Regions from separate parts of the Leuconostoc mesenteroides subsp. mesenteroides ATCC 8293 genome, predicted to be linked through region 2. Evidence: riboswitches for the same ligand, from Rfam matches in the RefSeq annotation. Region 2 holds a riboswitch; each other region holds the start of a gene.
The links. Region 2 has a riboswitch for thiamine pyrophosphate ahead of LEUM_RS04550 (solute carrier family 23 protein). Riboswitches for the same ligand answer to the same signal wherever they lie in the genome.
Positions count from the first base shown of each region.

Region 1: another riboswitch for thiamine pyrophosphate. It lies ahead of thiE (thiamine phosphate synthase); the one in region 2 lies ahead of LEUM_RS04550 (solute carrier family 23 protein).
Region 3: another riboswitch for thiamine pyrophosphate. It lies ahead of LEUM_RS07110 (nucleoside 2-deoxyribosyltransferase); the one in region 2 lies ahead of LEUM_RS04550 (solute carrier family 23 protein).
Region 4: another riboswitch for thiamine pyrophosphate. It lies ahead of tenA (thiaminase II); the one in region 2 lies ahead of LEUM_RS04550 (solute carrier family 23 protein).

Region 1 covers NC_008531.1:1,154,928-1,157,134, forward strand. The annotation lists gene thiF (sulfur carrier protein ThiS adenylyltransferase ThiF) at 1-560, opposite strand, end outside; gene thiS (sulfur carrier protein ThiS) at 571-768, opposite strand; gene thiE (thiamine phosphate synthase) at 795-1,433, opposite strand; TPP riboswitch at 1,565-1,655, opposite strand; gene LEUM_RS05660 (type I 3-dehydroquinate dehydratase) at 1,805-2,207, opposite strand, start outside.
Region 2 covers NC_008531.1:935,107-937,313, forward strand. The annotation lists gene celB (PTS cellobiose transporter subunit IIC) at 1-406, shown strand, start outside; TPP riboswitch at 582-671, shown strand; TPP riboswitch at 754-853, shown strand; gene LEUM_RS04550 (solute carrier family 23 protein) at 932-2,207, shown strand, end outside.
Region 3 covers NC_008531.1:1,447,748-1,449,954, forward strand. The annotation lists gene LEUM_RS07105 (thymidylate synthase) at 1-505, opposite strand, end outside; gene LEUM_RS07110 (nucleoside 2-deoxyribosyltransferase) at 530-1,000, opposite strand; TPP riboswitch at 1,110-1,217, opposite strand; gene LEUM_RS07115 (phosphoketolase family protein) at 1,596-2,207, shown strand, end outside.
Region 4 covers NC_008531.1:1,546,230-1,548,436, reverse strand. The annotation lists gene hisC (histidinol-phosphate transaminase) at 1-321, shown strand, start outside; gene tenA (thiaminase II) at 409-1,113, opposite strand; TPP riboswitch at 1,188-1,290, opposite strand; TPP riboswitch at 1,423-1,512, shown strand; gene LEUM_RS07560 (ECF transporter S component) at 1,635-2,207, shown strand, end outside.

The DNA of each region.
Region 1 (2,207 bases), 220 kb from region 2:
TCTACTCCAGCACTAATGTTATCCCCACAGATGTATACATTTTCGCTCTGTTGTCTCGTTTTAATATTATTTGGACTATGAATTCCAGCTAACCCGTTGCCCATAACAAGCGGTTTATTTGGAAAAATTTCACGAGAACTACCTAATAGGACTGCTTTACTATGCGGGTCATCAAATGCCTCACATATGATATCACTATCACCAAATAGAGCTTCAACATTTTGCGACGTGACTCTTTCTTGAATTGTTGAAATTGTAATAAATGGATTGAACTCTAATATATTTTGTTTTAGCGCAATCACCTTTGGTACATTAATTTGACTCAATTTAAATTGCTGTCGATTCAGGTTACTCAACTCAACAGCATCAAAATCAATCAAAGTCAAATGCCCTACTCCTGCACGCGCTAATGCGATGGCAATATTAGAGCCAAGTCCACCAGCGCCTGCAATAGTCACATGGGCCTGTGCAAGTTTTTCTGACGTTCCTGGCACATTGCGTTGTTTCATATCTTCATATACTTCTTGAACGCTGTAACCATCAATATTAATTTTGTGCATAAGACTTCCTTTAACCTCCGCCTACAAATGAAATAATTTCAATTTGATCATCATTATGAATAAAAGTATCTACAAAACGTTCACGTTGTAAAATCTTACCGTTGTGTTCAACTACAATGTTTTCTAAAGCAGCATTTTTGTCATTGAGCAGTTGTGCAATTGTCTTTCCAACGTACTGATTCTCTACAGAGCCATTTATCTTAAGCATTGCCTAGGACCACCTTTCTCTAGTTTTTAAAGTACTTGGTCAAGTTCTTTAATCGTGTCGGATACTTTGTCCGCTATATTTTCGGCACACATAATTTCGCTAACCATCGCCACACCATTGATTTCAGTATTTTTAAAGTTGTGAATTGTATGTTCCTTGATACCACCAATTGCAATGACTGGTATGGAGACAGTTCGTGTAATCTCCTTTAAAGTTTCGATTGACGTAGGTTTTGTGATTACCTTGGTCTTAGTTGGATAAATAGCGCCAACTCCTAAATAATCTGCCCCCTCTAGTTCGGCCTGTGTGGCTCTCATGGCACTTTTAGCAGACACACCCAAAATTTTTTCTGGACCAATTAAACGTCTTGCGACTGATATCGGTAAGTCATTATCGCCAATATGGACACCAGCAGCATCAACTGCTTGACAGATATCTATTCTGTCATCAATAATCAATGGAATTCTGAATCTGTCAGTAATTTCTTTCACTTTCGTTGCCAGTTCAAAATACTTATGCGTGGTAACCTCCTTTTCTCTTAGCTGAGCGAGTGTGACACCGTTCTGACATGCTTTTTCAATTCGACCTAAAAACTCTTCATCAGAATAATCGTATCGATTTGTGACTAAATATAGCTTTAGCACCTTAGTTATATTTACATCCATGGGCTCCTTTTCGTAAACCTCCTGATAATATATTTTTGAAATTTTTCAATACACTGAACCTTTTTAAATTTTTCAAATAAAAAAGCTGTTTTTTTGCGCAAATGGGTACGCAAAAAAACAGCTTAATAAAAAATCTATTAATCACATCTTCCTACGCAGATTTTAATCCGATCAGGTTCAATGGGTATTTCTCAGCCCTCGCGGGCACCCCAGACATACATATATAATTTCATAAATACTATAACATTTATTTTTTGTAAACACAAGAAATAATTGCCTAGTAAATCAAAGTAAACAAAAAACGCTACCTCCTGAGAGATAGCGGGTAGGTAGATAGATACTACCCAGTTGGTCTTAACTAATATAACACATTATTGCCAAGCTTGCAATAATTCATTAATTGTCAGCTGCCCAGGAGCACTTCCTTGTGTACCATCAAGTACTGCAAAGGTCATTTCTGACCCATATTCATATCCCTCGATACGGCTACTTTTACCTATCTCTCCCATGCTCATCGTGATTAATGGTTGCGAAATATTGACGTTCTTAGTTGTTTGCAATAGGTAATCAACGTCTTTTTCGGATTCAGGCATGACAGCCAATTTGATAATATCTGCTGAAGTATCAGCCATATCACTGATTAAAGCTGGCAAATTTTTAGGGGTAGATTCAAAATCATGGTATGACAGTAATACTGGAATATTGGCTTTATTGGCTGCGTCCATAATACTTTGTCGTAGCGGCTCATCTAATGTATATTCAACATCAACAGCT
Region 2 (2,207 bases):
TGGATTATGCATATTTATTACTTTACTAGCACGTTCCGAACAGCTAAAAGTTTTAGGCCGAGCTTCAATCGTACCATCACTTTTCAATATTAACGAGCCGTTAATATTTGGATTGCCAATTGTTTATAATCCTTATCTAGCTATTCCATTTTTCTTGGCACCAATGGCAACAGCTTCCGTTGCTTATGCAGCCATTAACTTCCATATCATTCGGCCAATTGTTATTCAAGCACCATGGCCATCCCCAGCCGGAATCGGTGCATTTATTAGTACCGTTGATTGGAAAGCAGCAGTCTTAGCAATAATCTGTGTTGTAATAGCTTTCATTATTTACTTACCATTTATCAAAATATATGATACTAAGTTGTACAATGATGAGCAGGGGAAAACACAAGTACAGCCTTAATGACGAGGCATCAAAATACTGGTCTGTGTTTAGTAACAGACTGGTATTTTTTATATTCTCGACTGGCTGATTTGTGAAAGGTAAATTTCATCAGTAAGGATATCACTTAATGACAAACTTATGTGAAAAATAGAATGAATTACTTACATTTAATAGAAAATTTATGATACAATAATGCTTGTGCTAGGGGCGCCAAAATGGCTGAGAAGAACCCTTCGAACCTGAACTGATTAACATCAGCGTAGGAAAGTGCTACATTTTTTAACGTAGCATTTTTCTCTAGGTGAGAAAAATGTTTTTTTATTGCATAAAATGACTTGTTGAAAGGATTTTTTTGAAAAATGAATAATAATCACTAGGGGCGTCGCAAAGACTGAGATGATGTATATCGGTCCCTTTGAACCTGATCTAGTTAATACTAGCGTAGGAAAGTGACCAATATTTGATAACGACATGTACTGTTGTCAAAAGTGTCCTTTTTTATGTATTTAAGGGCACTTTTTTTATTGGAAAAGGAATTTAATTATGATGACACCAAAACATAATCGAATCATGGATCATGGCCTAGCTGGAATACAGCACGTGTTTGTTTCTAACGTATGGTTAGATCCAATTTATGTTGCCGCTGCCGCAGGGCTCTCACTGAACTTATCAACTAATCTTGTGAACACGATTTTTATTGTTTCAGGATTAGTCACGCTTACACAGGCAACAAAATTAGCGAAGCTGCCTATTGTTCAAGGGCCGTCAGCTGCTTTTGACGCGTTAATGATTAATGCTGGTAAAGCTGGTCAGTTAGCAACGGCGAGTGGTTCAATTTTACTGAGTGCACTCATTGTATTTTTATTGTCCGTTACAGGACTTATCAATAAACTAATCAAATTATTGACACCGGCAATTACCGGAACACTAATATTTTTGGTTGGTATTTCTTTATCTGGATTCACACTATCTGAATTCTTAGGTGGTTATCCAGGTGATAAAGGTTTCTCTTCACCAACAACACTTATTTTGTCTGTTACTACAGCAACTATTGTCATTCTATTGTCGATATTTGGTAAGGGATTTTGGAAGCGTTTTTCCTTTTTAATCGCGCTAATTGTTGGTGATATTCTAGCAGTTTCGTTAGGTGTCGTAGATTACAGCGTATTATCAACAAAATCATGGTTTGGCATGCCTCATTTATTGCCTTATGGATCGCTAAAGTTTAATTGGGTCATGTTTTTGACATTCTTTGTTGCCTATGTGGTTGCAGTGGTAGAGGCTTTAGGTGTCTATCAGGCAGCTGGCGATACTTTAAAAGAAAATATTTCACCAAGGCGCATTCAAAATGGTCTAATTGGCGAATCTGCGGGATCAATGTTTTCATCCTTGTTCGGAGGCTTTCCAACAACTGCTTTTGCTCAGAATGTAGGGATTTTAAACTTAACTGGCAATGTTTCGAGAATACCAGTAATTATTGCAGGGATTTTGTTTGTCGTACTAGGTTTTGTTCCTAAAATTGGTGCGTTTTTGGCAATAACGCCTAGTCCAGTGATTGGGGGCATATTTTTGCCCGCAGCAACAACTTTAATTCTGACTGGATTCAACATTTTGAAAAGAGCGCCTGACAACAATGAAAATAACATGATTATTGGATTGTCTATCATACTAGCGATTGCTCTGCCCAACTATGCAACCGGCTGGTCAGGTGTTACAGGTGAATTATTATCTAATAGCATATTAGTCGGTGCGTTGTCTGCCATCATCTTACAGTTTGCCTTGGTTAACTTACCACGAATGATAAAAAATATAAGGGGAT
Region 3 (2,207 bases), 510 kb from region 2:
CCATATTGAGTTGGTTATTTCTAATTAAGAACTGCAATCCCAATGTGCAAGATACATCTAAATTTTGATTAATTGTTAATTCGTGCGCATCAAATATTTGGATTACTGCTCGTTTCGAATCAGCATCATTTAGCAGTTCTTGTTTAACGTTCTGCCATTGATTTAGGTTTTGTTCCCCAAAATGAAACAGCTTTTTGCCGTATGCCGTACCGGTTAGTGTTTGCCCGTCCATTGAATAATCAGGCATTCGTTTATTGTAATAGCTGATGTAAGACAAGCTATTGTTTCCTGTTAGATACCACAATGCCTCCGCAAAATTAAAGATAATATTTGTTTTTCTCGTTTGGCTATATACAATTCTCTGTACGGGATTTTCAATTTTAAAATGGACACCTAATTTTTCCCGACTACTAAATCCTCTGGGCTCATTGAAAAATTCTGCATGATGATATATTTCATTTAGTTCGGCTATATAGGCATCATCAAAGGTTTCATATGTTGTCATTTAACTCAACTCCCTCATTCAACGCTACTTTGACAATACTTTATTGTGTTGTAGATAATTGTCTATCACATTACTTATTTGTGAAAGGCAACTATTCATATTTTCGTAATAGATATACTCTACGTCCCCAATTACACCAAGACCACGTATCAAATATGCATAGTCAACATCATTCTTTAAAAGCAAAATAATCTTTTTATGAAATGCTGACGCCCAGCCAATTTCAATATGGGTACCTGGTGATGCTGGGCTACCCGGAAAAGCCATTAAAACATCACAATTTTTTATGGAATTAAAATCAGCATCTGTACATTGAGTGGGGGTCATCATTTCTAATCCCCAATTCTCTCGTTTGTGCGCATTATCCACAAACATTCCTTTATCTTCTAACACTTGCATTACTTGCTGAAGTGACTGTGTAGTTTCCGTATTGACTCGATTGTTTTGATTCAAAAGTTGTTTGAAAGGTGCGGCCAAAAAAACACGTTGATTCACAAAATTGCCTCCTAAATTTTCAACACATAGAAAAAGAACGTTTGCAATAATAACAGTTATATTGCAAACGCTCTTAGATATAGTATGGCTGTTTATATGATTGCAAAAAAATCATATATTCATACTTTCCTACGCTGCTTGCTACAGATCAGGTTCAAAGGGTTCAAAGATTATCTCTTCTCTCTCAGCTTTTTTAAAAGCACCCCTAGTATGTTAATTAATCGACTAATAACAAAATCGAGTGTAACACACTTGTTCAGAAGTATGCAAACAAATTATTTTATCAAATAGTAATGTTAAGACGCTAATTCCCGTTATGACGCGATTATAACCATAAAAGTCAATACCAATACATTAATTGGGTCGTACCAATTAATATATTGGTATTGACTTTTCAAAAAACAACCTTTACGATGAATATGTAAAAACACGGCTTGATAATGAATTGGTGTTCGCCAGGTTCAGATTAATTATCAATTTATTTCTGAACTTTTCACTATACTTTGCAAAGTTAATTTTATATCTTGCAATATTTTTTACGCAATCGTAGCATGCACTTTGTGTATGCATTGTCACAAATTGGAGGAAGTATCAAATGAATATCGATTCAACAGATTACCTGAACAATTTAGATGCCTACTGGCGAGCTACCAATTATTTGTCAGTTGGACAACTCTATTTGTTAGATAACCCATTGCTTAAGGAAAAGTTAACGGCAGAACAAGTTAAAATTCACCCAATCGGGCACTGGGGCACGATTCCTAGTCAAAACTTTATTTATGCCCATTTAAATCGTGCTATTAATAAATTTAATTTGAATATGTTTTACATTGAGGGGCCTGGCCATGGCGGACAAGTAATGATTTCAAATGCTTATCTTGATGGTAGTTATACCGAAGCATTTCCAGAAATCACACAGGATGAAGCGGGTATGCAGAAAATGTTTAAGCGTTTCTCTTTCCCCGGTGGCGTTGCTTCACATGCTGATCCTAAAGTACCTGGATCGATTCATGAAGGTGGTGCTTTAGGCTATTCTATCTTGCACGGTGCTGGTGCTGTATTGGATAATCCAGACCTCATTGCTGCGGTTGTTGTTGGCGATGGTGAAGCAGAAACAGCACCCCTAGCCACTTCATGGCATGTTAATAAATTTTTGAATCCTAAAAATGATGGTACTGTATTACCAATTTTGAATTTAAATGGCTTC
Region 4 (2,207 bases), 610 kb from region 2:
AATTTATCAACCTATCAGATTGCTGGTGGCACGGCTGCTGTATTAGATCAAGAGTACTTGCAGAAAAATGTCCAACGTTTTCAAGTAGAGCGCCAAAAGTTCCAAGATTTTTTGACTAAAAATAAGTTTAAGTTTTATGAATCACAGGCTAATTTTATTTGGATAAAGGTTGGCGAAACGAAAAAAGTTGGTCAAAAATTATTAGAACAAGGTTTCCAAGTCAACGATCGACTTAATCCTGAGTGGATTCGTATTGCGTTAGGTACACCAGAAGACAATGCTGAATTAAAATTGGCTTTTTTGAAAGCTACAAACAAATAAATTCACGGATACACAAAAATGTTACGTCATTGAATAACGACGCAACATTTTTGTGTTATTAAATTTCACTTCTTTACATCAATAGCCTTACAAAGAGTTTGCCTGATTTAATACATCTTTGAAGCGCCAGTCTTCTTGGTGGTAGGCTTGTTCCCAGAACTGCCATTCTAATTCACAACTTTTAAGAAAAAACTGTGTGGCCTGTTGGCGTTGTTGAGTTGTTGCATTTTCTGCCAAGCGATCTATCCATTCAAAGATTTTGTCAGATAGTGAAACTTCCGGATCATCATCTGTATTATCATAAAAATCAATCCAGCTTTTGAATGGGTTATCATTTGTGTTCGCTTTCTCCTGAACTTGTTTTTTTGCAATTTCATTATAGGTCCAAGGGCACGCCTGAAAAGCAGCTAGAATATTTAATAAGGAGCCGGTGTCAGCCGCACGATACATATGTGATTCGTATAGATATGCTTTAGGTGTTGGCGTGGCGTGTTGCAATGTTTCATATTCGACGCCGGCAACGTCACAAAAAACATGATGGGGATGAATTTCGCTATTTAAAATGAAATCAATTGAATCAGCAAAAAATTTCATTTCATTACGATCAGTTAATTTTGTAATGGCATTGGCATAAATTTTGATAAATTCACTAAGATATTGGAAATCTTGTTCAACGTAAAAAATCAAAGCTTCTCGGGGGACGTAACCGTCCGCGATGCCACGAACAAATGCGTGATCATGAATGGCTGTCATAATTGGTGCAGCTTGGGTGCGCAATTCTTCTGAAAACATAATTTCTCCTAAAATGTTTACATGTCCAACAAAAAAAACTCTCTCTTGACTATAGGCAAAAAAGAGTATCTTTTGTAAAAAGAATACCACTTTCCTACGCTAGTATTGACTAGATCAGGTTCGAAGGGATTGATAAGTAATATCATCTCAGCCAAGAAGGCACCCCTAGTGGACAGCATATATATTTTTTAATGAGATTAGCATAGCATTGAAAAATTAAAATTGCAAATGGTTTTATGGTGTAGCTAATGGGCTAGAAAATTTCTTTGCATTTAAAATTAGAATGGGTTATACTAATTCACGAAGTTAATATTTTATCTGGGGTACCGTAAGGTTGAGATAATACCCATTGAACCTGTCAGGTTAATACCTGCGAAGGAAGAATAAGTTAGATTAAGATGTCTTTTTGATGCCATCAATCACTAAATTCTTTTGTGGTTGGTGGCTTTTTGTATAGACACTTATACTATAAAAGGTATTTTATCGAAACATACAACCTCGAAACAAGAGGAGAGATGTTTATGGAACAAGTAGAAACAGTAACAGCGGGATCAAAAGGGAAATGGTCTTTGCGAGAAGTCATTTTAATGGCGTTGATTGGTATTGCCTTTGGTGTGATTTATTTTATTATGGATCCAGTGTACACAGCACTTGATGCAGTTTTAGTTCCGCTTGGGTTACACCAATACACCATTGCAATCACTATTGGGCCATGGATGATGGCAGCCCCATTGGCTAGTTATTTATTGAAACGTGTTGGTGCGGGATTAATAGGTGAATTGCTTGGCGCCACTGGAGAAGCCTTGTTGGGCGGCTATTGGGGTGTTGCAACACTAATTTCTGGATTTGTTCAAGGTATCGGATCAGAGCTTGGTTTTACTTTGACAGGATATAAAAGCTGGAAAATGGGTTTGATTTTGTCAACATTTACTGGAACATGCGTGACATTCATCTGGTCATTGTTCCACGATGGATATCTACAATTTGATTTTGGTATGCTAGTTGGGTTGTTTATTGTTCGCTGGATTTCAATTGCATTTTTTGCCGGTCTATTAGTTTACTGGATTGTCAACTTGCTAGAGAAGTCTAAATTA